DNA from 3 places in the Oceanobacillus sp. E9 genome. Region 2 is predicted to be linked to each of the others. Evidence: riboswitches for the same ligand, from Rfam matches in the RefSeq annotation. Region 2 holds a riboswitch; each other region holds the start of a gene.
The links. Region 2 has a riboswitch for thiamine pyrophosphate ahead of thiT (energy-coupled thiamine transporter ThiT). Riboswitches for the same ligand answer to the same signal wherever they lie in the genome.

Region 1 (9,990 bases), on a different contig from region 2:
ATGCCTCCAGGCAAGACCTCAACAGTGACTGTGCCATAAGGAATTAATTGTTTTATTCTGTAGTGATCCAATTTTTCCTGATCCAATGGGATGCCCAGTTTTACATGTACCTTCATCTTATCTAAATCACCATCTGGTAGAATTTTCTTCATTCCTGGCATAGAATTGGTATGGATTGCATGCATTACTGCTCGTTCTGATGCAATATTCACATCTTGTCCATGTACATCTACTCCTGTCCCTGTCTCGATAAATAGAAGATTTTCCATTTGCTTTCCCTCTTTCCATAATGAAATATATCCTTATAGTTCTTGAACTTGTTTGTATTTTTCTACTTTTTCATCCGATAGAAAATACAACTCGTCGAGTAAGGCTGGAATAAATGTTCCAGGCCCCGCTGCTTTTGCCATTGCTAATTCAGCTGCAATGCCATAACTTGTTACAGCATATATACCTGCTTTATAAAAATCATCAACTACGCTTACAAAAGGTCCAACAAAAGATGAAAGTAAACATCCACTAGCCGTAATGTTTTGTAGCATTTCATGCCCGTTTTTACATAACGCAGTTCGCTCACCATCGGTCACAACGTCAACTTTTCCAGTTGAAATGACAACCGTATCATATTTTTTAGCGACTGTTTTTGCTATTTCTGGATCGTTTTCTTGAATAATGGAATCTGGCCCTTTTGCTTTTTCTAGCTTACCAGCCAACACAGCTATTTCCCCTGCATTAGCACGTATTACGGCTAGCTTTACCGTTGTAAGTATGTCATCAATGATTTCCGTCCGAAAATCTGTGCCTCCAACTGCAATGGGATCAAGAATAACAGGAACCCCATTTTCGTTTGCTGCTATTCCAGCCTTTAACATTGCTTCTCCACGTTCTTCCGTTAATGTCCCAAGATTCAGCACTACTGCGTCGGCAATTTCTCCATAGTTTTTTGCCTCTCTTGGAGTATGGGACATCGCAGGTGACGCTCCGATTGCGATTAAACCATTAGCAGCAAAATTAATCGCAACTTCATTGGTAATATTAAAAATAAACGGCTTATCTTCTTTAATTTTTGTAATAGTATCCATCAAAAAATCTCCTCTCTAAAAATTAGAATGAAGAACAAAAAAACCACCCCGAAAATGGAGTGGTTGTGTATACAGCTAAAGAATAGGTATAACTCGCCAACTCCACTTTCCTACGCTGGTATTAACCAGTTCAGGTTCAAAGGGATTAAGAAATGAATCTTATCTCAGCCAAATGGCACCCCTAGTGGATTTTTATTTATTCTACCTATATCTTATTTCATTTTTTCTTAAAAGTAAAATTATTCATATGAGTCAATTTCCGTAATTACTAAGTTTAATACAACGAATATTTTAGTGACAGTTTTATAGCAATGACTTGGCTTTGGAAGTAGTCGACTATAAAGTAATCTAGAAGAAGTAATTTGTTTTGCAATACTAGAGCTTCATTTCAACGTTTACAAGCTGTTTTTTCATAAAAACAAACGATGAAATAAAAAAATATAAAAAAATTTTAAAAAGGTATTGCTTTTTTATAGTTATATGGATATAATATTACTTGTCCTTGTTTTTAAGGATTGTCTGGTAGCGATAGCTAGAAGGTCACACCTGTTCCCATGCCGAACACAGAAGTTAAGCTTTTCAGCGCCAATGGTAGTTGGGGTTTTACCCCTGCAAGAGTAGGACGCCGCCAGGCAAGGATAATTTATCCTTAGATTGGATATAATATGTGAGTATAACACATAGAAGTGTATGACCATATTTTCCATATCATAAGTCATATCGCGGGGTGGAGCAGTCTGGTAGCTCGTTGGGCTCATAACCCAAAGGTCGCAGGTTCAAATCCTGCCCCCGCAACCAAATTATTTAATATTACTATAGTAAGATCCAGATTCACTGAAATACTGGATGCCATACATAAGTAAAAAGTTGGTCCGGTAGTTCAGTTGGTTAGAATGCCTGCCTGTCACGCAGGAGGTCGCGGGTTCGAGTCCCGTCCGGACCGCCATGAAAATTATATTAGAAGTTGTAGAACACATGGTTTTAATTGAAACCTGTGTTTTTTTAGTTTGTAGACATAATTTAGTCGTCCAATTTTTTTCTTTTTTCTTTTGTTTTTGCTATGATAGTTGGTAGTGAATACAAAGAATGGTGATTTTAAATGGATGAGTTTTCTTTTATAAATTCGATTAAGCCGAAGTTTTATCAACAGTCTTCTCTGTTAAAAGGAATTGGAGATGACGCCGCGGTTTTTCGAAGTTCGATGGATATTGTTACGGCAGTAGATACCTTTGTAGAGGATGTACATTTTTCTCGTTCTACAATGGAACCATATCATATAGGTTATCGTGCATTAGGAGCCAATATAAGTGACTTAGCAGCAATGGGAGCTTCACCTAGTTTCTATTTAGTTTCTATCGTTATACCAAAGAATTGGATTCAAGAGGAGCTGTCCCAGATATATTTAGGTATGGATGATTTAGCGTCGAAATATCATATGGATATTATTGGTGGAGACACCGTTTCAGGTAAACAATTAACAATCTCTATTACAGTAATTGGATATACCAACACAAATAAAGCTCGATGTCGTCAGCATGCTAAAGAAGGAGACATTGTTTTTGTTACGGGCACGTTAGGGGACTCTCAGGCAGGGTTTCATATCCTGACCAATGAAAACAACAGATATATTGATCAAGATTTTTATATAGGTCGACATCGAAAACCAGAACCGAGAGTGGCTTTTGCGCAAGCTCTAGAAAGTCTGGAAAGAGTATCTTTAAATGATGTTAGTGATGGGATTGCTAATGAGGCAAGTGAAATTGCAGAAGCCTCTAATGTGTCTATAGTTCTAAGTGAAAATGACATACCAGTTTCACGTTCTTTTAATCAATTTACGTATGAGCAACAGTATCAGTGGAAATTATCTGGTGGCGAAGATTTTGAACTTCTCGGCACAGTCGCTAAGTACGATTGGGATGTAGTAAAAAAAGCTGCTGAGCAGACAAACACCCAATTAACGATAATTGGTAATGTTATAGAAGAAAACAAGCATCCTGTTTATATAGAAGATAATGATGTGCGTAAAGTGCTTAAAAAAAGCGGATATACGCATTTGAAGTAGGTGAATTAAATGAAAATACAGCTTCATTCTCCCGAAGAGACTAAAACTCTCGGCCAGAGAATAGCAAAGTTGTTGCATCCTGGTGATGTTATTACGTTAGAAGGTCAGCTAGGTGCTGGTAAAACAACGTTTACGAAAGGAATTGCTTCTGGACTAGAAGTGAAGCGTCATATTACGAGTCCTACGTTTACAATCGTGAAAGAATATCGTGGGAAAATGCCTTTATATCATATGGATGTCTATCGTTTGGAGGATTCACTTGAAGATATTGGCTTTGATGAATATTTTCATGGGAATGGAGTCTCTGTAGTTGAGTGGGCAGGGTTTATTGAGCCATTCTTACCCGAGAATCGTTTAGATATATCTATTCAGTACACGGATAATGAAGATATTCGTGAAATTGATTTGTATCCTCGAGGGTCTCATTTTGAACAAGTAGTAAACGAATTACACGGTTAGGAGTTTATGTATGAATATACTTGCAATCGATACTTCCAATCAAGTATTAGGTGTGGCATTATTAAAGAATGGAGAGATAATCGCAGAACTTACAACTAATCTCACGAAGAATCATTCCGTTCGTTTAATGCCTGCTGTTGAAAGTCTTATGCATCAAGTATCTATACAACCAGAAGATCTTGATCGAATTATAGTAGCAAAAGGTCCCGGGTCATACACTGGAGTAAGAATAGGCCTATCTACTGCAAAGACGATGGCTTGGGCATTACAAATACCAGTAGTAGGTGTCTCCAGTTTAGAGGTACTCGCATATCAAGGAAAGTTCTTTAACGGAATTATATGTCCTTTCTTTGATGCGAGAAGAGGATTAGTGTTTACTGGTGGATATCAATTTAATGATAATAAAATTGAAAAAGTAATCGAAGAAGAAAATTCACTTATGACTTCCATGCTTGATAAATTAAAAAAGCAGGGCGAAAAGGTAGTATTCTTGAGTCCAGATATTCATGAATTTAAAGAATTAATTAAAGAGGAATTAGGGGAATTAGCAATTATCCCTGAATCTGTCTATCATCTTCCAAAAGCTTCGCATTTAGGTCTTGCAGGGATGAATATAGAATCGGAATCCATTCATGAGCTCGTCCCTAATTATTTACGTTTAGCGGAAGCAGAAGCAAATTGGCAAAAAAGTCAGAAGGAACATCAAGCGAATGAATAATATTACGATACGTCCAATGGAACTTACTGATATTCCTGAAGTTTTACATGTAGAAAATGCATGTTTTCAAACACCTTGGACAACGGATATTTTTTATCAAGAATTAATAGAAAATGCTCATGCGTATTATTATGTCGTTGAAATAGAGCATACAATAGTTGGTTATATTGGTTCGTGGATTGTTTTAGATGATGCGCAAATAACAAATTTTGCTATTTTACCAAGTTATCGTAGAAATAAACTAGGTGAAAAGTTATTTCGTTATGTGATGCAGCTTGCCATATCAAAAGGAGTAGAACGTCTTTCACTAGAAGTGCGTGCATCAAACATAGCAGCACAGTCCTTATATAGAAAATTTGGTTTAGTTCCTGGTGGTATTCGTAAAAGGTATTACACGGATAATCATGAGGATGCCATAGTGATGTGGGTGAATGTAAAATGAAAAAAGATACAATTATATTAGGTATAGAGACAAGTTGTGATGAGACTGCAGCCTCTGTAGTAAAAAATGGTAGAGAGATTATGTCCAATGTAGTTGCATCTCAAATCGAAAGCCATAAACGCTTCGGGGGAGTTGTGCCTGAAATTGCATCTAGACATCACGTTGAACAAATTACAATTGTGCTTGAAAAGGCAATTACTGAAGCTGGTGTTACTTGGAAAGATATAGATGCCATTGCAGTTACAGAGGGGCCTGGATTAGTGGGAGCTTTATTAGTAGGTGTGAATGCAGCGAAAGCATTAGCGTTTGCTAAAAAGAAACCATTAGTTGGGGTGCATCATATTGCTGGTCATATCTATGCAAATCGTTTAGCGCATGAATTTGAGTTTCCAATGTTAGCCCTTATTGTTTCTGGGGGACATACAGAATTAGTTCTAATGAAGGAACATGGTGATTATGAATTAATAGGGGAAACAAGAGACGATGCCGCAGGAGAAGCGTATGATAAGGTAGCTCGTATGTTGAAATTACCGTATCCCGGTGGTCCGCAAATTGATCGCTTAGCTGCTGAAGGTGAAGAGTCGATTAATTTTCCGCGTGCTTGGCTAGAAGCAGATAGTTATGATTTTAGTTTTAGTGGATTGAAGTCTGCCGTAATAAATAAAATTCATAATGCTAAGCAACGTGAGTTGACGTTGAATGCAGAAGATATTGCTGCAAGTTTTCAAGCTAGTGTTGTGGAAGTACTGACAGAAAAAACATATCGTGCAGCGAAAGAATATAACGTAAATCAAGTTATTGTAGCAGGTGGAGTAGCTGCTAATACAGGGTTAAGAAAAAGTCTAGAGAAACGTTTTTCAGACGAGGATTTTCCATTATATATTCCACCAATTCAACTATGTACAGACAATGCAGCAATGATTGCTGCTGCAGGCACCATATTGTTTGAAAAGGGTCATCGTTCCACACTCGATTTAAATGCAAATCCTTCACTTTTGCTTGATTAATCACAGGTTATTCACAAGGGTGTGGATATATTATGTAGATAAGCTACGTAATCATCTTTTAAATGTGGATGAAAAAGTGGATAACTGTTCATTTGGTTGTGGATTATGTGTATAAATTTTATTAGTTCGAGTTTTTTAGACATTTTTCGAGCTTTTTGTTGTGGATAAGTGTTGTATTAAATAAGGATATTAACAGGAAGAAATTTGGTGGAAATCCGATGAATAAAAAACAAAATTATTATTTTCAAACTGATTTAATCCTACTCTTTTTAGGATTTGTAATCATTAGTTTATTGGCTATTTATAATGCGCAGCAAATTGATCAAACTAATACAAATTTTGTCATAAGACAAATTGCTTTTTTTGGTATTGGTGTTTGTTTTGTAGCAGCGATACAATTTATCGACCTCGAACAGTTATATAGAGGTAGTATATATATCTATTTAGGTGGAGTTTTCTTATTGGGACTCTTGCTTATTAGTCCTGATGCAATTGCAAGGGAAATTAATGGAGCAAATAGTTGGTTCACCTTACCTGGGTTGTCCATTCAACCTGCCGAATTTGCGAAAATGTCGACGATTTTATTTCTAGCAGCAACGATAACTGGCCATAAAGAAAAGATAGAAGTTCAAACTATGAAAACGGATATTATGTTACTACTTAAACTGATTGTTTATACATTGATACCAGTTGGGTTAATTATGCTACAGCCTGATTTTGGTACGTCGATGGTGTATTTGTTTATTGCAGGAATGATGACTATTTTATCAGGTATTAATTGGAAGATTATTGTTTCATTAATTGTCGGTTTGATATCTATAGCAGCAGCTGCTATTCTAGCAATTATTCGATTTCCGCAATTTGCCATTGATGTTCTTGGAGTCGCACCATATCAAGTTGATCGAATTATGACTTGGTTTGATCCATCACAACAATCAGCAGATGCGACATTCCAGTTCGAACGCTCACATATGTCATTAGGTTCTGGGCAATTGTTTGGTAAAGGAATGAGTGGTTTAGAAGTACAATATCCAGAAGCGCATACAGACTTTATCTTTTCTGTAATTGGTGAAAGCTTTGGATTTATTGGAAGCGCAATTGTAATTTTTCTTTACTTTATGCTTTTATACCGTTTAGTAACTTTAGGTTTAAGCATTTATAAACATTCACCATTTGGCACATATTTCTGCTTTGGATTTTTAAGTTTGATGCTTATCCATGTGTTTCAAAATATCGGGATGACAATTGGGATCATGCCTATTACAGGAATTCCGTTACTACTTATAAGCTATGGAGGTAGTTCTGTCATGTCCACTATGTTAGGATTGGCAATAGTTTACCGAGTAGCGGTGGAACATACGATACAAAATGACTATCTATTTAAATAAAAGCTATAAAAAAACTCTCTGAATCCATCATTGTGGATAAAGAGAGTTTTTTATCTTATTAACTAGGTTGCTTATGAAACTGATCGATAAATGTTACTCCTTCTTCATAAATGGTTGCTATAACAGAATGTATTTGTTGTGAAGATATTTCAGTTACTTCGAATTGTACATTTTTATAGAGAAGGTTCGGCTTCTCATGATTGGCAGGAATATAGCCTAATTGATCGATTAAGAAATCACTTAAAGTATTAAAATTCTCTTCAGGAAAAGTGATGCCCAGTATACCTTCTAATTCGTACAATGGTGAATGAGCATGAATTCGGTATCTATTTCCAGCCAGTTGTTGGATAAAAGATGGTTTATTCAATACATAACTATCATCTTCTTGAAGGACATCAGTAACCATTTCTTTAACCATATCTTCCGTTGTAATGAGACCTTCTGTGCCACCATATTCATCTAAAACAATCGCAAGTGCAATCTGTTCTTTTTGCATATCCTTAAATGCAAGGTCTACACGTTGTGATTCTAAGATAAAGAAGGGATTATGCATGATATTTCGAAGTTGAAACTTGGTGGTATCATTATGTTTATGTAAGTAAGAAAGTACGTCTTTTACGTGAATAATTCCTACTATTTGGTCGATATCTTCTTCGAATACAGGATATCTGTTATATGGATTATTTATAATAACATCCATTACTTCCTCATAGGGTGTATCAACTTCAAGCACACAGATATCTAAACGATGAACAACGATATCCGAAATATGTTTATCATTAAATTCATAGATGTTTGTTTCAGGTTCAGCTGATGCGTGCCCTTTTGTTTTTTTAAGCGCACTTGTATTGATTACCAGCAGCCCCTTTTTCCAAGTCATAAAACATGCTATGCCTACAATTAGACTAAGTAAACCTATCAGCGCTATCGTCAAAAGCTAACGACCTCCATGGTTTTTTATTAAATTTTTATCCGGAAATATGCCATCACTTAGACAGTCCGCATATATAAAAAAAACAGGCAAGTTTAAACTTACCTGTTGATAATTATAAACGAAAATAAATATTTTTTCAATTATCTAACTCTTCCAAACTTGTCCATTGCTCTAATAAGTCATCAAGTTTTTGTTTGGACGTGTTTGTTTCTTCCGTTAGCTCTAATGCTTTTTCGTGATTTTCATACACTTCTGGTAACGTCATTTGTTCTTCTAAATGTGCAATATGCTCTTCTGTGGATTCAATTTGTTTTTCAAGTTCAGCAATCTGTCTTTTTCGCTTTCTTTCTTCACTTTGTTTCTGTTTTTCTTCTTTAAAGTTTCTTTTTTTATCAGAAACAGTTACTGATTGAACAGCGTTTTCCATCTGAAGACGAGCAAGTTCTGCTTCTTCTGCTTTTTTCTCTAAATAATAATCATAGTCACCAAGATACATTTTAATTCCTTGTGGACTCATTTCAGCTACTTGGTCTGCGATTCGATTAATAAAATAACGATCATGCGAAACAAATATAATCGTGCCAGGAAAATCAGCTAATGCACCTTCTAACACTTCTTTACTATCAATGTCTAAGTGGTTCGTTGGTTCATCTAGAATAAGCAAATTTGCTTTTTGCATTTTTAATTTAGATAATGCTAAACGTGATTTTTCTCCACCACTTAATGCAGATACTGGCTTTAACACGTCATCGCCAGAGAATAAGAAATTACCTAGAATCGTACGAATATCTTTTTCGTTCACTAGAGGATACTCATCCCACAATTCTTGAAGCACAGTTTTATTCGAGTGAAGTTCGGTTTGTTCCTGATCATAGTAGCCAACTTGTACATTCGTCCCTAATTGAATATCTCCTTCGAAAGGAAACTCTTTTTCCACAATAGTCTTTAATAACGTTGTTTTTCCAATTCCATTCGGGCCAACTAATGCGATACGGTCTCCGCGATTTGCATGGAGATGAACATGGCGAAATGTAGGGTCTTGTTGTTCTTCATATCGAAAACCCAAATCAGAGATTTTCAACACATCATTTCCACTACGACGATTAATCTGAAATGACATCGAAGCGGATGATTCATCCCCCATTGGACGATCCATTCTTTCCATTTTTTCTAATTGCTTTCGTCTACTTTGTGCTCGTTTTGTCGTGGAAGCACGAACGATATTTTTTTGAATAAATTCTTCCATTCGTTTAATATCCGTTTGTTGTTTTTCATATTCTTTCATTTCTTGTTCGAAATTGAGTGCTTTTTGTTCTAAGTATTTACTGTAGGTACCGTGATATTTTTTAGAATGATGTCTAGAAATTTCATAAACTATAGAAACCGTTCTATCAAGAAAATAACGGTCGTGGGAAACAATCACAATAGCACCAGGGTAATTAACGAGATAACCTTCTAACCATGTAAGTGTATCAATGTCCAGATGGTTTGTAGGCTCATCGAGGATGAGTAATTGAGGTTTTTGTAGCAATAATTTACCGAGAGCAAGTCTTGTTTTTTGCCCGCCACTTAATTCGTTAATCGGTGCTCGATAATCGTAATCTCCAAATGAGAGTCCAGTAAGTACCGATTTTATATCCGATTCATACGTATAACCACCATCTGATTGATAGCGAACTTGTAAGTCATCATATTCCTTTAAAATTAGTTGGTAACTAGCATCATCCACTGCAGTAGGATCTGCCATTTTTGTTTCTAATTCACGTAACTTTTTCTCCATTTGTTTTAAATGGGAAAACACATCTTCCATTTCATTCCAAATGGTTTTTCCTGATTCCAATTTCATATGTTGCGACAGGTAACCATAGGTAAGGTCTTTCGGTTTGAAAAACTCTCCT
Region 2 (9,990 bases):
TCCTTCTTATTATGATTTAATTATTACTGGAGATCTTGGTCATATTGGTAGAGAAGTTTCGTTAGATTATATGCATGAACGAAATATCGATATTAATCCGGATCAATATGTAGATTGTGGCTTAACCATTTATCGAGAAGGTCAGCCAGTGTTAGCTGGTGCAAGTGGTCCAGCTTGTTCAGCTATCGTGACTTACGGACACTTTCTAAAGCAAATGGCAGAAGGTAAACTAAAACGTATTTTAATAGTAGCAACTGGCTCGCTTCATTCTCCATTATCGGTGAATCAAAAAGATCCTATTCCATGTATTGCCCATGCAGTATCTATTGAATCAGGGAGTGATAACGAATGATTTTTTTCTGGGCTTTTGTTGTTGGTGGCCTCATCTGTGTGATCGGCCAACTAATGTTTGATGTATTTAAACTTTCTCCTGCACACACGCTAACTATTTTAGTCATTAGCGGTGCAATTCTCGATGGAATCGGATTATATGAGCCCTTAATTGATTTTGCGGGTGCTGGAGCAACTGTTCCTATCACTAGTTTCGGTAACTCCCTTGTACATGGAGCAATGCAAGAGGCCGAGAAGCACGGACTGATTGGAGTAGTAACAGGAATGTTTGAGGTTACTAGTGCTGGTATTTCAGCGGCAATCATTTTTGGAGTAATTGGAGCATTAATATTTAAACCAAAAGGATAGGGGATGTCATTTATGACTGTAGGATCACAAGTAAAAAGCTGTTACGCTTCTATAAAGAGTATTGAAAGTGCCCTAGAGTCTCTACATGAGACTACTCGAAATAATGAACTGCAAACCGCTATTGAACAAGCAAATATACTTCTATATGAAGTAAAAAATGATATGAACAATCAAGTAATAAAATTGACAAAAGAGGAACCACAGTATAAATCTTAGGAGGATGTCATATGCCAGAATGGACAATTGTAATATTTCGCTCCTTCACTTTGATTATTATTCTTTTTCTTTTAGTTAAATGGCTTGGCACAAAACAAATATCACAATTAAATGTTTTTGAGACCATTACAGGTATTGTGCTAGGAGGAATAGCCGCTGTCCATACAATGGATCCAAGTACTAACTTTTACTATGCACTGCTTGCTATGTTTATCTGGTTTATTGTACCTTTTGGAATAGAAAAGTTCTCGTTAAAAAGTAAACGAGTTAGAGATTTTACAGAGGGAAAAAGTACTGTTTTTATACAAGATGGAAAGATTATGGAGGATAATTTAAAAAAAGAAGGATACTCGACCGATGAATTGATGGAAAAACTAAGGGATAATAATGTTTTTTTAGCATCCGATGTAGAATTTGCTGTACTTGAGCCTTCTGGTACATTCAATATTCTTCCTAAAAAAGAAAACCGACCTTTAACTGCTAAAGATTTAGGGATAACCGTAGCACCTGATAAAGAACCGCAAACAGTAATTATGGATGGCAATATCATGCTAGAACCATTGGCAAATGCTGCTTTAAATCCAGAATGGCTTCATACAGAATTAGAAAAACAAAATATAACACTCGAAAATGTATTCCTAGGACAAGTAGACCACCAAGGTCAATTGTACGTTGATCTTTACGATGATCATCTTGCAGTAGCTACTCCGAATCAATCGGCTTTACTATTAGCAACAATAAAAAAATCACAAGCGGATTTAGAACTTTTTGCCTTAGCAACAGATAATCCTACTTCAAAATCCATCTATCAAGCTTGTAGTGAAAAAATGAACAAAGTGCAAAACATTTTAGAACCACATTTAAATTAGAAAATAAACATACTAAGATTATTTAGTAAGAGGAAGACAGAAGTATTTAGTCAAAATATAAACCCAAATGATTTGATTCAACAATCCGTTTTTAGAAATATACTCCGCCTATCCAACAGGCTGCTGGTGAGCCTCCGGTGTCTCATGAACCGGAGCTCCCTATGCCTTTACCCTCAAACGATTATCAGTATATTACTTACGATTATTTATTATTATCCTTTGTTAATTACATATAATGGTTCTAAGAGATGCGTATTGCTATTTTCCCAAATTGTTTTCCTGCTTTTAAATACTCTAAAGCATCTAAGCTTTCTTCTAAATTAAAAACCTTATCTACAACTGGATGCGTTTCATATTTAATGTAATGATCCAATGCAGCCTCTAACTCTTCTTTACATCCCATCGTAGTACCAATTAGCTGGTATTGTCCATAGAAAAATGAACGTAAATCAAATTCAATTACATCTTCCGTAGTTGCTCCAAATGTAACAAACCGTCCACCTTTTTTTAATACAGCTAAAGAACGATGAAAAGTGGCTTTCCCTACACTGTCAATAACCATATCTATGGTTTCTTCCTTTAAAGCTTTTTCCCAATCATCCGAAGTATCCAGTACAACGTCTGCCCCTAAATGTTTCGCTTTTTCTTGTTTATCTTTACTACGTGATGTAGTAATTACTCGAGCTCCATGATTTTTAGCAAAATGAATTAGAAATGATGCAACTCCGCTTCCTGCACCAGGTATAAATACAGTCTCACCGGGTTGTAACTTACCCTTCGTAAAGATTGCTCGATAACCAGTAATTGCTGCCAAAGAAAACACGGCTGCTTCTTCCCAAGACAAGTAAGCTGGCTTTGGTTCTACTTGGTCTGAGGCAATCACTATTTTCTCAGCTATGGTTCCATGATCGGGCATCCCTAAAATGTCAAATTCTTCTGGGGGAGCATCACTGTTTTTTTTCCATCGTAATGACGGATTAATCATTACTTCATCTCCAACTTGTACGTTCTGCACTCCATCTCCGATAGACTCTATCACTCCAGCACCATCAGAACCAAGAATTAAAGCCTCTTGATTACTGCCTCTTCGTTTCGGAATTGCTAAGTCTCTTCGATTTAAACCTGCTGCCTTTAATTTAACAATAACTTCATTTGAAGCTGGTGTTGGCTCGTCCATATTTTTGATTGTAACTCGATCAAGCTCGTGTACTAATCCTCTCATCTAATCATCCCTTCTACATAAAGCTATTCATTTTCTCTAATTGCTCCATACTTGTTATATCTTCGGTAAATAATGGGATTGTAACTTTATTTTGGCTTTGAAAATACTCATTGATTAAATCCATATACTGTTGTTCATGTTCTTTTCTTCTTTTATAAAACGAGCCATCTACATTTTCAGGTAATACTTTATTTATAATTACAGTATCAACAAGAAGATGGTATCGCCCTAACAAAGCAATTGCTTTTTTGGTTTCCAATATAGGAAGTCTTTCAGGATTTAATACGAATAGAAAACCTGTTTGTTGTTGATCAAGTAAGATTTCCCTTGCTTTAGAAAAGCGAAGCTGTCTTTCGTGTAGAACATCGTATATCGGATCTTCTACAGCTGCTCCGTCATTTAGTAGTTGTGAATAATTATCGTTTGTTTTCTTACGCTTTTTTAATAATCCCTCTATCCATATCCCCATTAATTCCGGTAGAGTTAACAAGCGAATTGTATGTCCAGTTGGAGCAGTATCAAATATTAGTTTATCAAACTGATTCCCTTCCTCCAAAATGATTGAAATCAATTTATCAAATAAAGCTGCTTCGTCGGCACCAGGAGAAGCTTTTGCAGTATCCAACTGTCGGTTAACCTCGTCAATCATTCCGACATGCACCACACCTTGAATATTTTCCTTCACGGATCGAATATAAAAATCGGTCTCTATTTCAGGATCAATTTCTAAGCCATAAAGAGAATCAGCTAATTTTTTTATTTTCCCACCTATTGTTGTTTGAAATATATCACCCACATTATGTGCAGGGTCGGTTGATATAAGTAATGTCTTATTGCCCTCCTTTGCTAATTTCCAAGCAATTGCAGCAGCAGAACTTGACTTACCTACTCCACCCTTACCTCCAACAAAAATAATCCGTTTATGTAATACTTCCATCCCAAATCCCCTCTCTTCTATTAGCAACAACGAATACCACTTAATGGAGATTTATCCATTCCCATTCGCAAATGCCAATCATGAAAATCTTCGATAATATACGGGTACAACTCTAACGTATAGTAGTAAACTGGGTTCGGGATTCCAAGCATTTCAGAATAAAGTAATAATAAGAAGAAATCATCTTCATTTCGTAATTCTCTAGCCACTTCTTGCCGATGTGGCAAACTAATGACTTCCTCGTAATAATAGATTAGTTTCTTGATTTTTTCCAACATCAATTATGAACGCTCCTTTCTTCTACAGCGAATATGAAAATACTGCCTCAAACCAGCACAACATGTATTTATTGTTCCAGTTATTGAGACAGTATCATCAACGTTATTCTCTATCGAATGGATCATCTTGTTTTTTCGTTAATTCATGAAAGGCGGTGAAAGCAATCCAAATTGCAAATACAAAAATAATTGCTCCTAATACAAACAATAACATATTAGATCCAGTTCCAAACCAAGACCATTCAAAGAATACTTGTTGGAACATCGCAAATAAGGTCATAAATATAACGAAAATCATCGGAATAAGTGTAACGAGATAGTTACTTCCTCTACGTTTTAACCAAATAGAAATAAGGAATAAACTTATTGCTGCTAGGAGTTGATTTGCAGTACCAAACAATGGCCATATGAGATAACCACCAGACCCAAATCCATTCGGTCCCTCTGGAATCAATACTAGAGCTGTACTGGATAATACTGCAACCGAGGTAGCAACATGTGTTTTTGTTAATGGCTTAATATTATATTCAATACCTAACTCTGCAATAATATAACGCATAAGACGTACGGATGTATCTAATGTTGTTGCTGCAAAGCTAACAACTATGATGGAAACTATTGTTGTAGCTATATCAGTCGGAATCCATAAACCCTGCGCTAAATTAGCTGCACCTTCTACAAAATTACCTAGTCCTATCGCATTTGCGTCTGAAAATGATGCGTATGCTTGAGAAAATGCATCTGTATTTGCAAATAACGTCCCAACTGCAAGTATAGATACAAGAGCGAGTACTCCCTCACCTACAGCACCAAAGTATCCTACAAATCTTGCATCCGTTTCTTTATTTAATTGTTTCGATGATGTTCCTGATGACACTAATCCATGAAAACCAGAGATAGCTCCACAAGCTATGGTGATAAATAGTAATGGCAATAGACTTTTATCTGGACTCTCATTAATAGCTGGTGCTGAAATACTAGGATTTGTGAAGATGAGTCCTAAATAGAGAATGCCTAATCCTACTACCAACTGATGCGAATTAATAAAATCTCTTGGTTGTAGTAATTTCCATACCGGCAATGTCGAAGCAATATAAACATAAACCATTAAAATGACAATCCAAATTAAAAATGCTGTTGATACACTTCCTAATCCAAACAACCCAGCTCCATCTTCTCCACCCATAAAACGCACAAGATCAATTTGTAAAAAGTCAAATCTACTTGCTAAAATTGCTGTTAAATACATAATTGCAAGCGCAACAAGTGAAGGGATTAACATTTTTTTACTTCGTTTATAAGCAGCGTATCCAATCCAAATTGCTAAAGGGATTTGAATGAATACTGGCAAAACACTAGATGGATAACTAATAAATAAATTTGAAATTACCCATGCAAAAACTGCATTTACCATCAAAACTAATATTAATATAATAAATAAAAATAATAGCTTTCCTCTTCTACCAATTAACTTATCTGCGATAGTACCGACGGAGTATCCTTTATTTCTAACAGATAATGCTAATGTTCCAAAATCGTGAACTCCTGCAGCAAACACCGTACCTAAAACTACCCATAAAAAAGCAGGTAACCATCCCCAGTAGATTGCAATTGCGGGCCCAAGTATTGGAGCAGCACCTGCTACAGAGGTAAAATGATGTCCCCAAAGAACAAATTTATTGGTCGGAACATAATCCACACCGTCCTTATAACGATGTGCAGGAGTGACATAGTTTGGATCTAATCGAAAAATCTTTTCCGCTACAAACTTAGAATAATAACGATAACCCAATATAAAAATAACAATACCGATTAGAGCAATAACAATAGCATTCAATTGCATACCTCCTCTTAAAAATATATTTGTATCAACTTATGTGTAAGCGCTTTTATTTAGTACAACCTAACTACTCTGAATCTATTTTTTATGTACTATCTTTTTTACAATTTAAAAATTGAATACTTTTCGTCATCAATTATCATCACCTCCTTTATTATATTATTAGAATTATTCTAACATATTCGACAAATTTGTATAACCTATTTTTAATTAATTTCAATTAAAAAATGCCCTCACACGTTCTGTAACCTCCAATTATTATTGAAATTGAAGTCTACGAAACAAGTAAAGGCATCGTAATTTGATTGTCTTATCACAGTTCTAAAGAAAGATAACTCCTACGATTGTTGCTATAATTAATCCGACTATTACAGGAATGAAATTCTTTCTAACCAAATCCATTACAGATACTCCACAAAAACCTGCTATTGCAATTAATGATGACCAAGCAACAATGGTGCCGCCACCCGTCCATATAGCTCCTAATTGACCAATACTTGCTAGTGTAGCAGCATCTACTCCACTTGTCTGAAGAGAAGCAGCTAATGCTCCCGTTAAGGGCAATCCTGAAAAACCAGAACCGTCTAAACCAGTAATAATTCCAATGATTAACACACTGAAAGCAACTAAAAATGAGCTTTCTGGTAGATATTGTTGAATGGAAGCAACAATATCAAATAATAATGCAGGCCCTTCTTCTACACCTAATATTTTGCCTGAGAACTCGGGACTACCAAGAAAGAAAAAGCCAGCGATAGGTATAACTGGCCCCATAGCTTTAAAAGCAAATACAAAACCATTAGTAATATGACTTCCTACATAGTCTAGTGCGTTTTGTTTTCCAAACGCTACTGTTGAGAGCAATAACAATATTACTGCAACTCCACCAACAAATGCAGCTCCATCACCACCTACTAATTCTGTATTCGCAATAAACTTACCATACATCATATACACGACTACAGCCAACAAAGCAATTGGTACAATAACTGCAAATAGTTTACTCCATGTTTGTAACTGTTTCGTTTTAGGATGGTGTACAGAATGCTCCGATTGCTGCAGCTGTTCTAATTCTCTTTCATTTTCCGGATCATTTTTTGAACGAATATGTTTGCGATAGAGTGTGTATGCAATTACGATTGCAACTCCACCAGCAACTAATGAGAGGATAAGTGAACGATCTGCAACGATACTTGTATCTATATTTGCTGCAGTTGCCGATAGGTTTGGAGCAACTTGGACGATATAATCAGATGATAATGCCATGCCTTGACCGGCAATTGCAATTGCAACTGCAGCTACCATTGCCGGTAACCCCGCACTAATTGCAGCAGGTACCAATAATGCACAAATTAACGGTACCGCTGGAGTCGGCCAAAAGAATAATGAAATTACATAGGTTACCCCTATTAATACAAAAAATGATACGTGCCCATTTACCATTACTCTTTGTATTGGCTGTATCATTCGCACATCTGCTCCGAGGTCTTTTAATGAATGTAATAAGGCAAGCATAAACGTAATAATCAAGAATATACTGAATAACTCTTGTGCTGCAACTAGATTAGCATGAAAGATGGCTGTAAATCCTGAAACAATACTGCCATTAAATACCCATGATAATATGAAAGTTCCTAATAAGGTCGGCAGTACAATCCCTTTTCGAAAAATCATTGTGATGATAATTACGAGTGTAAACAACCCATAAATGAAATGCGCTAGAGTTAATGTCATCCTACATTCTTCCTCTCTTTGAATGTACTATAGCCTATGCAAAGAGAAGTGTTTTCGCTACTGTAACTATCTTTCACTTAATAATAAAAGCCTGAGAACTTTTGGTCCTCAGACTTTGTTTGTGTGAGCAAATTGCCTACTTTGATTGAAGTAATGTTTTTGGTTGTTTATGGAATAAAAAGAATACAGCTAAAGCACTCAGTATAAAAGAAGGTAACATATACGAGCCATTATACAGAAGAGAATATAACCACGCTGGTTGTCCTTCTACTGCAGATCCAAAGAATACAATCCCTGCAATATAATGTGCAATAAAACGTGCAAATGAACCGATAAATACCCCTAGAGTAATTAAAAATAAGTATGATTTGATCTTATTTTCTCGAACATTTTTTTGTACTGCTTTTGCTACAACTCCTGCTAAACCAATAACTGTAAATGCGATTGCGTAATCTATGAATCCTTGTAATGGCACCATTACATATGCAGTCCCTACAGCAATTTGTAACATTCCCCATAGAAATCCTGATAATAAGCCACCTTTTAGTCCCCACCGAAACGCAACAATGAATATTGGAATCATCGCAAAATCAATAGAGCCGCCTTGTGGCCATAATTTTATTTGTAACGGAATTAAATCTAGTAAAAGTGCAAGCGCCGTAAATACAGCAACCTCGACTAAAAATAATGTCTTTATTTTTGTCATTATCTACTCTCCCCTTTAAGGTCAGAAACCGTTTTTTCACACAACAAAAAAGTAATGCCAAAGGGAAGCTTCTTGATGGGACTGCATTATACAGCCTTTGCTCCGCTCACACATTACTACTAACCATCAAAAAGACTACAATCCCTACGCTAGTATTAACTATCAGGTTCAAAGGGTCAGAACAATCATTGTCCACTCTCAGCCATATGGCTCCCCTTGCAGGCTTTTCTATTTACTTTTTTGCTATATTTTATTGTACGTTAAACTGGTTATTTATACAATAGTTTATAATTGAAGAAATGTCTCAACATCTTCCACACATAAGGAGATTGCCTCTTCCCAAAATCCATCTTTAGTTAAATCAACATGTAAATGTTTTTGTGCTAATTCTTCTACAGACATTCTTCCGGTATCCCTCAGTAAAGCTATATAATCATCTTCAAAACTTCCACCTTTTTCTTGGGCATGTTTATAGATTCCGAGACTAAATAAGTACCCAAATGTATACGGGAAATTATAAAAAGGTACTCCAGTTATATGAAAATGCATTTTTGAAGCCCAGAAGTTTGGATCATATTCATCCAATCTATCGCAGTACGCTTCTTTCTGTGCTTCTACCATCAATTGATTTAAGCGGTCTACCGATACCATTCCTTTTTTTCTTTCTTCATAAAAACGCGTCTCAAACAAAAATCGGGCATGTATATTCATAAAAAATGCAATACTACGCTGAATTTTCACTTCGAGTTGGGATCGCTTTTCTTCCTTTGTTGCCGCAGATTGTACAGATGCATCTGCAACAATCATTTCCGCAAAAGTAGAAGCAGTTTCAGCTACATTCATTGCATATCTTTGATTCAATCCATTAACATCATTCATTACATGTTGGTGATAAGCATGTCCGAGTTCATGAGCCAACGTCGCGATATTAGAAGACGTTCCAGAATAAGTCATAAAAATTCTTGTTTGTTCACTGTTTGGAAAGCTTGTACAAAATCCACCAGGACGTTTTCCTGGTCGATCTTCTGCTTCTATCCAATTTTTTTCAAAAGCCATTTGAGCAAAGTCTGCCATTTTAGGACTAAATTTCGCAAAATGATTAACGATAAATGCTGCACCATCTGAATAACTTTTCTTTTCTTCTTTTTTTCCAATTGGAGCACCAATATCATAAACACTTAATTTATCCAGTTCTAATAATTCAGCTTTCCTGTCTAAGTACTTTACAAAATGATGTTTATTTCTTTCTATTGCGCCCCACATCGCATCAAGAGTTTCTTGCTTCATACGATTTTTTTCTAATGGTTCTTTTAAAACGTTATCCCATCCATAATGCTTATAGGTTTGTAGTCGAAATCCTGCCAGATGATTTAATGTTTGGCTGATTAAATCTGCGTCTTTTTTCCACGCTTTAGACATTTGATCGAATACATACTTTCTGTTTTTACGATCTGGATGATTTGCTTTATTTGCAGCCTGTCCAACGGAG
Region 3 (9,990 bases), on a different contig from region 2:
CGTAGAAGAAAAGATGGCATATAACTAAGAACATTCGTTGGCGTTTCTCAACAAATCATAGAAAAAGCTCTTGAAGTTATTGAGAAGTATTATAGAGAGATTGGGACAAAGGCATTTAGGCAAAAGATAAATCCGAATGAGTAGGCTTTGAAACCCTGCTTCAGAAATATACTACCCTTATCCTAAGGCGGGTGGCGAGCCTCCGGATGCTTATGCATCTGGGTCTCGCCTAGGCCTCTTTCCTATAGGACAAGGAAGTCCCCGACAGCATTGCATCGCATGCAGAAAATCGATTTTTGATTTTAAAGGAGTCTCCGTATATTTCTCAAGCTTATTCTATCTATCATAAGTCTTTTAGCAAAACTTTTTGATATGCCTCAACTTCTCCTTGCTTTTTGATTAATACTAAGAAACCGCCGATTGTTTATCTTTATATCCTTTTAAAGCAATAATCGATACGATAAGACCGATAAATACAATTGCTCCTCCTACATACGCATTTGCTTGTACATGAGACTTTTCAATGACAAAGCTACCTATAAATGAACCAATTGCTATTCCGAAGTGTAATGCAGAATTATTTAGACTTACTAATATATCTGCATTTTTAGGTGCAGTTTCAATTAAAAAGCTTTGGATTGGTGGTGACACTGCCCAGCTCATCATGCCCCAAATAATTAATACAACAAAGAAGATAATTATATTAAATGTAGCAAAAGGCAATGAGATAATCGCTAAAATAAAGAGCGTAATCACTGTAAGAATAGTACGTTTCGGACCAAAATGATCAGATAAAGCTCCGCCAGCACCACCGCCACTAACTGCAGCGATTCCAAAAGCAAAATAGACAACACTAAGCCAGAAACCATTCATATCCATCGTTTCACTAACGAAAGGGTTTAAGTAAGCATACAATGTAGTATGTCCAGCCAATACAAATAAGGTAGTTAGTAATGCGAATAAAACGGATTTGCTACTAAGCATTTTAAGCTGGGTTTGTAATGGTAAAGGTTTTTCGGATGTATAAATCCTCGTCATAAAGAAATATACGCCTATCATAGATAAAACGGTTAATATTGCTATGAGTACAAATGGTGCTCTCCATCCGAATGCTTCTCCAAGTATTAAACCAAAGGGGATACCAAACACTAATGAACCACTTACGCCCATACTAACAATTCCAATAGCTCTCCCGCGGTATTCGGGTTGAACAATGGATGATGCCATCATGATACAAAGCACAATAAGTATCGAAGCACTTGCTGCAGAGACAATTCTACTTATAAATAGCATTGTATAGGAAAAACTAAATACAGCAATTAAATTACCAATAAAAAAAGTACTTAAAGCTATTAATGTTAATTTTTTTCGTTCAATTGAAGCCGTTAGAAATAATAAAATTGGTGCTGATACTGCAAATACAAGTGAAAAGATGGTAATAAGCAATCCAGCCTGTCCCATCGTAACATCAAGATCATTTGCTACTAAATCTAAAATACCACTTATAATTAATTCTACCATTCCAACTACAAAGGAAATGGTCATTAATAGATACACTCGTTTATCCATATTAACACAGCCTTACATAAAATTTCGCAACATGACTATCGTAGACTTATTTTTACAGAAGTACAAGAGAATAGTATTTATTTACAAATTTTTTACACAGCACAGTTAAAAAGGAAAAAAAGCGTTGTATTTGTTATACTTGTAATATCGCATGAATCGGACAAGGAGGAGTCTTTGGTGAGTAATCAAGCAACATTAGATAAAGAAGCAATGAAGGTACTCAAAGAAACTAGTCGAACATTTTACATTCCAATAAAGCTGCTGAATAAAACATTAAGGAAAACAGTTGGTTCAGCATACCTTTGTATGCGTGCGATTGATGAAATGGAAGATCATGAAGCTTTGGATTCTTCTAGTAAGCAGGAATTACTAATCCAAACAAGTCGATTATTACAAGCGGAATCGTTTGATAATGTTGCTTACCAATCATTAATTGATCCGTATCGTAATATTCTCCCAGAAGTAACAATTAGATTAAATGATTGGTTGCTTTATTGCCCTTCAGATATTGTTACGAAAGTTAAGGCTTCTACTAGTGAGATGGCGGAAGGAATGGCAAAATGGGTAGCTAGAGACTGGGAAGTAAACACCAAAGAAGACTTAGATGAATATACGTATTATGTGGCTGGGCTAGTCGGTGTCATGCTATCAGATATTTGGCAATGGTATGATGGAACAGAAACAGATCGTGAGTTAGCTATTGGGTACGGTCGAGGATTACAAGCTGTCAATATATTAAGAAATATTGATGAAGATGCTGAACGCGGAGTAGGTTTCTTCCCGGATGATTGGACTAAAAAAGAAATGTTTGAATATGCAGAGATGAATTTACATATGGGAGATCAATATATGGAACAAATTTCCACAAAGAATATTTTGTTATTCTGTCGTATCCCATTAGCACTTGCGCAAAAAACATTGGACGCATTGAAAAAAGGGAAAGAAAAAATATCACGGGATGAAGTTGAAAACACAGTTGATCACATTATAAATTCATAAATGAAGATATTTTATTAGTGCATAATTTATCCATGCTTCGAACAGATTTTAAAATTAATCCATTTATAATAAGAATTCTGCTAAAAATTGCAGGATTCTTTTATTTTGGTGTAAATAAAGTGATTTGAGGGAAGATTTTATTCTAATTCTTCTCTTTCCTTCTGTATTTAACGAGAAACTATAGGGGATATTATTTGTATGAACAAAAATAAAAAACTATAATTAAAAACTGTGTTTAATAAATGAGCAAGTTGGTGGAATTCTGTTGTGATTCACGTTTTCTCTGTTTTCATTTATCCATCCAACGGTCTTTAAGAACAGTTAATACTACTAACTTTAGACGACTTGCTGTAAAAAACAGGAGGTAAAACGTGAGATCCAAAAATAAAAAGGAACTCGATTGGCCCGTTTTTTATATAAGCGGCGGTTTTTTAATATTATTTATCATCCTTTCATTATTAAGTAAGGAGAAAGTTGGAGAGTGGGTAAATACTTTATTTACTTATTCCTCAGATTGGTTCGGGGCATATTGGCAAATATTACTATTACTTAATTTCTTAATCGGACTAGGATTAGCCGTATCAAAATATGGAAAAGTTCGTTTAGGGAAAATGGATAAACCAAAGTATAGTTATTTTGGTTGGGTAAGTATGATTTTGGTGACATTACTCGCGAGTGGCGGTGTCTTCTGGGCAGCTGCTGAACCGATGTATCATTATATGGATACACCACCTTTGTTTGGTGGTGGAGAGTTTAACTATTTAGACGGTGCAATGGCTCAAGCTTTTGTTCATTGGGGGTTCCTTGGATGGGCGATTCTCGGTACTTTAGCAGTGGTAGTCATGATGTACGTCCATTATCACAAAGGATATCCATTAAAACCTAGAGGATTACTATACCCAATATTTGGTGAAAAAATTTTTGAAAAGAGTGTTGTCGGAACACTTGCAGACAGCTTTTCAATTATAGCAACAGTAGCAGGTACACTTGGCCCATTAGGATTTCTAGGGTTACAGATTTCTTACGGATTAAATCATTTATTTGGAGTACCCAATACACTTGTGATAAGTATGTTAGTAGTGCTTGGTTTAGTCACAGTTGCTGCTATATCTGCTGCGACAGGCGTAGATAGAGGAATTTATCATTTAAGTAATTGGAATGTACAATTTACGATTCTTCTAGCATTACTTGTATTTCTAATTGGTCCAACAACATTTATTATTGATGCTTTTATCGGTGGAACAGGTGCTCATTTACAAAATTTCTTTACAATGAATTTGTTTCGTGGAGATGAAGGTTGGTTATCTGGTTGGACGATATTTTTCTGGGGTTGGTTTATTGGCTATGCTCCAATGCTTATTGTATTTATAAGCCGTATTTCCAGGGGTCGAACAATTCGTGAACTAATTATTGCGGTATCCGTTGTTGCACCATTAGTTACAAATTTCTGGTTCTCTGTTGTAGGAGGAACGGGGATATTCTTTGAAAATGAAAACCCAGGTTCTGTTTCCAATGCTTTAACAGAGGGGGGAATGCCTGCAGCTGTTATGGCAATAACGGATCAATTACCTATGGGAGTTATATTTGGAGTAGGATTTTTATTAGTATCGATTATATTTGTAGCTACTACTACGGATACGATGTCATATACAGTCGCTGCGACATTATCGGGTCATGATAACCCGAAACGTTGGTTACGTGTGTTCTGGGCAATCATCTTTGGTGCTACAACAGCTGTAATTTTAACGATTGGAGAAGACAGTATTACATCAATACAAAATTCTATTGTTATTACTGCAGTTCCTGTATCTTTCTTGTTGTTACCACCATTGTGGAATGCGCCAAAAATTGCAAAGAAAATGGCATTAGAACAAGGGTTAATATGGCAGCGTGAAATGAATAAAAAAGTGGATAAAGATTAAAAAAATAAATATCAAAAAGACGGTCTCATAAGGGCCGTCTTTTTGATATAAACTAATTTTTCCTTAAAAAGGCTTTGTTGTTAATAACATTGAAATGATTCAATTCGACCTAAATCCATTCCAAAGTACACCCAACGGAATCCACTCCAACGGAAACCTGCAATAGAATTTCTTCCCACGAACGTAGGGAAGTACCAAAAACCTCTTCCTCTTTCTGGCCAAATGTAAGTGAAACGGAAAAGACAACGTCTAATTCCACCAGGATCTACTGCAAAAGTTTGGAATGCTGGTTTCTCTGGTGTGAAGCTAGGAGGAGCTGCTGTTGGAGCTTGTTGCCCATCTTGGCCACCACCGCCGGGAAAGCCACCGCCTGGGAATCCACCACCCGGGAATCCATCAAAAATTCCTCCAGGAAATCCCCCCGGGAATCCACCACCCGGGAATATTCGACCAGGCGTATTTGGATCGTCATTGAAATATCCATAAGGATTATTCACATCTGACTCATCAACTTCATGATATCCTTCTGAACTTTCGTAAGGTGTTCCAGTGAACTGCTGTTGATTATAATCGTCACGCTGTTGATTAAAATACTGATTTAACATATCACCAGGTAAGTTATTATTTTGTCTCTGATCTTGTTGAGGTTGCTGATGATATGGATGATTATTATAGTAATCCATTATTTTCCTCCTCATATGCAAAGTTTCATCACATTAGCATATGGGATAAGAGCACAATTTGGGATACATAATTATAATATTGGGCTTATCCAAGAAAAAATAAAGGAAGAAAGCGAAAACCCCACTGAATGTAGGCTTCACTTTATAATCGTTGTACTGCTTGTAAAATATGATTTGTTTCTGTTATTGCTGTAATAAAAGATACACCATCAGCTCCAGCTTGGATGACTTCTTGTGCATTTGTAGTATTAATTCCTCCAATTGCAACTATTGGTAGAGAAGGATGCTGTTTTTTTAAATTTTGAATCCATTCAAGACCAACCGCTTTTTTAGCATCTTCTTTTGTATTTGTTGCAAATATTGGACCAGCTCCAATGTAATCGACTATTTCTAATGGACTATGATTCAACTCTTTATTCGTTGATATGGACAATCCAATTATCTTATTTGGGAATTGTTTCCGCACAAATTCTACAGGTTGATCATCCTGACCGACATGAATACCATCTGCATCCAATTGTTTTGCTAAATCAACATCGTCATTAATAATGAAAGGGATCTGAAAATCATGGCAAATAGCTTTTAAATCTTTTGCAAGTTCAACTTTTGCAGCGCCTTTTAAAGAATGCTTACCTTTCTCACGGAATTGAAAAGCAGTAATTCCCGCAGCTGCTGCCTCTTGTAAAATCTCTCGTGGGTCTCTATGGCAATTTTGACTTCCCATAATAAAATACTTCCGAAGCATATTTTTTTGGAATTTCATAAGCATTTATTCTCCTTTCGTAAGGTCTTGTGGCATTTTTGAAAGAGAATCAATGAATACAGGTAAAAAACTGCCTGGACCACGAACACTTTCTTGATTAGCTGCATACGAAGCTGAAAGTCCATAGAACGAAACCGCTGTAATTAATTGGTCTTTCAATGGTGCTTTTGTGGTTAAACATGCTGCAATAATCGAACCTAATAAACAACCAGAACCGGTTATGGTTGATAGGTAATGATGTCCTGTACCATTATGAATCAAATGATTATCCACATAAATAACATCTGTTTCTCCGGTAACAATAACGGCAGTGTTATATTTTCGACTTACTTTTTGCGCGATTTCATCTAAATTACCGTCACCAACGGAGTCAACTCCCTTTGCTTCGAGTGTGATATCAACTAGACTTGCTAGTTCACCACCATTTCCTTTTATCACAGTGGGACGAACTTCCTCTAAAATTTTATCAATAGCTTTTCGTCTAAAAGAAGTGGCAGCAACTCCGACAGGGTCTAATAATACAGGAATATTATGTTCATTTGCTGTTTTTCCAGCAGCTATCATAGATTCCAATTCAATGGAAGTTAACGTACCGATGTTAATTAAAACGGCATTTGAAATTGCGGCAATTTGTTCTGCTTCTTCTATCGCTTTTGCCATTATTGGCGAACCGCCGAATGAAAGTAACCCATTAGCTGAGAAGTTCATTACTACTTGATTGGTTAGGTGATGCACAAGTGGTTTAGTATCACGAACTTGTTTAATAATATCGACTTGCATATATCTCCCTCTCCTTATTTTCTCCTTTATCTTTCCCGAATTGCCCAGTGATTTGTCGGTCCATTCCCATAACCGAGCTCAAACGATTTGGATATTGCAGCAGTAACAAAGTCTTTTGATTTCTGAACTGCCTCTACCATGGAGTACCCCTTAGCGAGATAACTAGTTATAGCAGCAGAATAAGTGCAACCCGTACCGTGAGTGTTTTTTGTATTAATTCGTTTAGCTGAAAATGTATGAATCGCAGATCCATCATATAGAAAGTCTACTGCCTCTGCTTTCATATGGCCCCCTTTTATTAATGCGGCATCCGCATTGAAATGATCAACGATATGTTTTGCCGCATCTTTCATGTCTTCTAATGTTTCAATAGAATGACCAGTAATAAATTCTGCTTCTGGAATATTAGGAGTCACTAGTGCGGTTTGGGGGAGCAAATATTCTCTTAAAAATGATCGGGCCTCTGTATCTATTAGCGAGTCACCGCTTGTTGCAACCATAACTGGGTCCATAACATAAGGTGCATCCATTTTCTCAATTTTTTTGGAGATTATTTCCATCATTTGTTTATTGGCAATCATTCCCGTTTTAAGGGCATGAATAGGCATATCCTTTATTATAACTTCAAGTTGATCTTCAATCATATTGATTGGCATATGATGGACGGAAGTTACACCAGTAGTATTTTGAGCTACTACGGAAGTAATGACAGACATGCCGTATGTTTGAAGTTCTTGAAATGTTTTTAAATCTGCTTGTATTCCAGCTCCACCACTAGGGTCTGTGCCGGCAATCGTTAATGCACATGATACATTATTCATTATTTATATCCTCCTTCAATGACGGCCACTCCTCAGTAGACATAGCCATTTCCCAAAATAAGTATTCTAATTGACAACTCTTTCGGAAAGCAATTTTCATACTTGCTTTTTCTTTTTCTGAAGCATGTCTCGCATGTTCATCAAGTCGTTCACACATTTCCTCAACATCTTGTTTGGTATTTGCATAACATTGAATCCATATTTGAAATGGGTGATTATCCGATACTTGCCACGTTTCATTTAGATATTTTCCGATCTCATAATACGTCCAAGGGCATGGCAAAAGCGCACTAATTGCTTCACCTGTAGTTCCTGTTTGGGCATGATACATCATATGTTTAACATAATGATCTCCTGTTGGAGGTAATGGCTGTCCTTGTAAGTCTTCGTAGTTTACATTAATATACTCACAGAAACACAGATGGGCTTGGATTTCGTCATGTAATGAAAACTGCATTAGAGCACTAAAGTAAGCGATGTCGTTACGATGATTTGCATTACCAATAGCTGAGCCGATAGTTTTCATAAATCCATTTAAATAAGCATAATCCGCTTGAACATAGTGACGAACTGCATCTACGGATAGTATTCCCTTTCCTATCCCTTCTACAAACGGGTGATTTTTTATAAGTGTAAAAATATCTTCGTTTTCTAATTTTAGTTCTTCTGAGAATTTCATGAGTAATCTCTCCTCTGAGTGTGTGAGAGTTCTGGTTTCACTTTATGAACTCGAGATAAAATAAACCAACCTATGGACGCTCCTGAAACACTACTAATGATGAATGCTGGTAGAAATGCAAGCGCACCAACACTCGATCCCATTAAAAAGTTAGCAAAAGGAACAGCAAGAAAAGAACCAATAATCCCGGTTCCAAGTATTTCTCCTGTAACTGCTAAACGATGATGCCGCCATTTTTGATAAAGTACCCCTGCAAAAAATGCGCCTACCATACCTCCTGGAAAAGCTAGTAATGTTCCTAAACCTAAGAGATTTCGAAGTAAACCGATCATTAAAGCAACTCCAACAGCAGGTCCTGGACCAAGTAACACTGCTGACATAACATTTACTGCATGTTGTACAGGATACGCTCTTGCGACACCAGCAGGGAACCATAATAACTGTGAACCAATCGTTCCAATGGCAACAAGTACTGCCATCAATGTTAATACACGGGTGTTTTTCACTTTATCTCTCCTTTCAAAAACAAAAAACCAAGTCCGAATAAGGGACCTGGTTTTGGTATACTGAGAATGTAATCATCAAAATTATTGACTACTTCCCTACGCTGGTATTAACCAGATCAGGTCCATAAGAGTCGGAAAGTAGGTGCTTTCCTCTCAGCCCACACATCTCATTGGGCACCCCTAGTAGTTGCTTTTCGTATTTATTTACTTCATATTAACTGTAACAAAATAAATAAATTCTGTCATCTGTGTACATAAAATTGGGATTCAAAGGAGATTGAGATAGATGCTTCAATTGAAAGAAATAGAATATCGACATGGGGACCACATATTGTTTTCGACGTTTAATTTAACAATTCAAAAAGGGGAAGTTGTTGCTATTCATTCCTCTTTAAATGTCCGTCAAATGTTAATCAAAATGATTGTTGGAGATAAAAAAATCATTAACGGTAGTATCGAATTAAATGGAAATAAATTAGAAGATAAAGTGGAATATTTTCAAGCATTAGGGCTTCAATTATTGAGTAACTCCCTTTACGAACGGATGAATATAAAAGAGTATTTTCGATTTATTGAAAAATTATATCAAACGAATGTCAACCATCAAGAATTGATTGAAAAGCTACAATTGTATGAAGTGAAGGATAAACGAATTAGCAAATTAACAGAGTCTGAACAAAGGCGAGTTCATTATGGGAAAATAATTATTCAAGATACAAGTATTATTCTTTTTGAGGAGCCAGATTTAAATGTTGACCTAGAGACGAAACGAGTATTGGTTCATGTTTTAAAACATCTTCAGAAGAATAATAAAGGTGTATTAATATTGACATCTAATATGGAAAGCGCAATTACATTAGCAGAAAGTGTATATCGACTTAATGAGGATGGGTTACAAACGGTTGAAATAAAAACAGAAGAAAATGATGAAAAGCAAGAGGAGGTAGACAAGGCTTCAGAAGAAGGATTAGATAAGCAAGATTTTTCTTTTCAGCTAAATAAAATACCATCGAAAGTTAATGACAAGATAGTACTACTTGATCCTCCGGAGATTGATTATATTGAAAGCGATGAGGGTCAAGCGGTAGTACACATGAAGGGGTCATCCTTTCGAACAGCGTTTACACTTCGCCAATTAGAAGAAAAATTAGAACATCAGGGATTCTTTCGATGTCATCGATCTTATATTGTAAATTTGCAAAAAGTACGTGAAGTAATTACATGGACGAGAAATAGTTACAGTCTTGTTTTACAGGATAAAGAAAAAA

Region 1: another riboswitch for thiamine pyrophosphate. It lies ahead of thiM (hydroxyethylthiazole kinase); the one in region 2 lies ahead of thiT (energy-coupled thiamine transporter ThiT).
Region 3: another riboswitch for thiamine pyrophosphate. It lies ahead of thiW (energy coupling factor transporter S component ThiW); the one in region 2 lies ahead of thiT (energy-coupled thiamine transporter ThiT).

Annotation. Positions count from the first base shown of each region.
Region 1 is NZ_LSNA01000009.1:299,862-309,851, reverse strand. It holds gene AQ616_RS17660 (Lin0512 family protein) at 1-269, opposite strand, end outside; gene thiM (hydroxyethylthiazole kinase) at 303-1,082, opposite strand; TPP riboswitch at 1,173-1,275, opposite strand; rRNA gene rrf (5S ribosomal RNA) at 1,601-1,716, shown strand; tRNA gene AQ616_RS17645 (tRNA-Met) at 1,804-1,880, shown strand; tRNA gene AQ616_RS17640 (tRNA-Asp) at 1,952-2,028, shown strand; gene thiL (thiamine-phosphate kinase) at 2,182-3,144, shown strand; gene tsaE (tRNA (adenosine(37)-N6)-threonylcarbamoyltransferase complex ATPase subunit type 1 TsaE) at 3,154-3,603, shown strand; gene tsaB (tRNA (adenosine(37)-N6)-threonylcarbamoyltransferase complex dimerization subunit type 1 TsaB) at 3,614-4,321, shown strand; gene rimI (ribosomal protein S18-alanine N-acetyltransferase) at 4,314-4,763, shown strand; gene tsaD (tRNA (adenosine(37)-N6)-threonylcarbamoyltransferase complex transferase subunit TsaD) at 4,760-5,770, shown strand; gene AQ616_RS17610 (FtsW/RodA/SpoVE family cell cycle protein) at 5,989-7,158, shown strand; gene AQ616_RS17605 (transporter associated domain-containing protein) at 7,217-8,038, opposite strand; gene AQ616_RS17600 (ABC-F family ATP-binding cassette domain-containing protein) at 8,229-9,990, opposite strand, start outside.
Region 2 is NZ_LSNA01000007.1:538,088-548,077, reverse strand. It holds gene spoVAD (stage V sporulation protein AD) at 1-352, shown strand, start outside; gene spoVAE (stage V sporulation protein AE) at 349-699, shown strand; gene AQ616_RS12260 (DUF1657 domain-containing protein) at 712-915, shown strand; gene AQ616_RS12255 (DUF421 domain-containing protein) at 927-1,784, shown strand; gene AQ616_RS12250 (zinc-binding dehydrogenase) at 2,026-3,006, opposite strand; gene AQ616_RS12245 (ArsA family ATPase) at 3,020-3,943, opposite strand; gene AQ616_RS12240 (cory-CC-star protein) at 3,964-4,221, opposite strand; gene AQ616_RS12235 (carbon starvation CstA family protein) at 4,325-6,058, opposite strand; gene AQ616_RS12230 (hypothetical protein) at 6,383-7,795, opposite strand; gene thiT (energy-coupled thiamine transporter ThiT) at 7,932-8,501, opposite strand; TPP riboswitch at 8,625-8,728, opposite strand; gene AQ616_RS12220 (M3 family oligoendopeptidase) at 8,787-9,990, opposite strand, start outside.
Region 3 is NZ_LSNA01000008.1:170,123-180,112, reverse strand. It holds gene AQ616_RS19645 (hypothetical protein) at 1-24, shown strand, start outside; gene AQ616_RS14555 (MFS transporter) at 406-1,569, opposite strand; gene AQ616_RS14550 (squalene/phytoene synthase family protein) at 1,747-2,568, shown strand; gene AQ616_RS14545 (BCCT family transporter) at 2,940-4,490, shown strand; gene AQ616_RS14540 (hypothetical protein) at 4,571-5,173, opposite strand; gene thiE (thiamine phosphate synthase) at 5,316-5,936, opposite strand; gene thiM (hydroxyethylthiazole kinase) at 5,943-6,716, opposite strand; gene thiD (bifunctional hydroxymethylpyrimidine kinase/phosphomethylpyrimidine kinase) at 6,743-7,537, opposite strand; gene tenA (thiaminase II) at 7,530-8,216, opposite strand; gene thiW (energy coupling factor transporter S component ThiW) at 8,213-8,722, opposite strand; TPP riboswitch at 8,799-8,914, opposite strand; gene AQ616_RS14510 (LytTR family transcriptional regulator DNA-binding domain-containing protein) at 9,009-9,990, shown strand, end outside.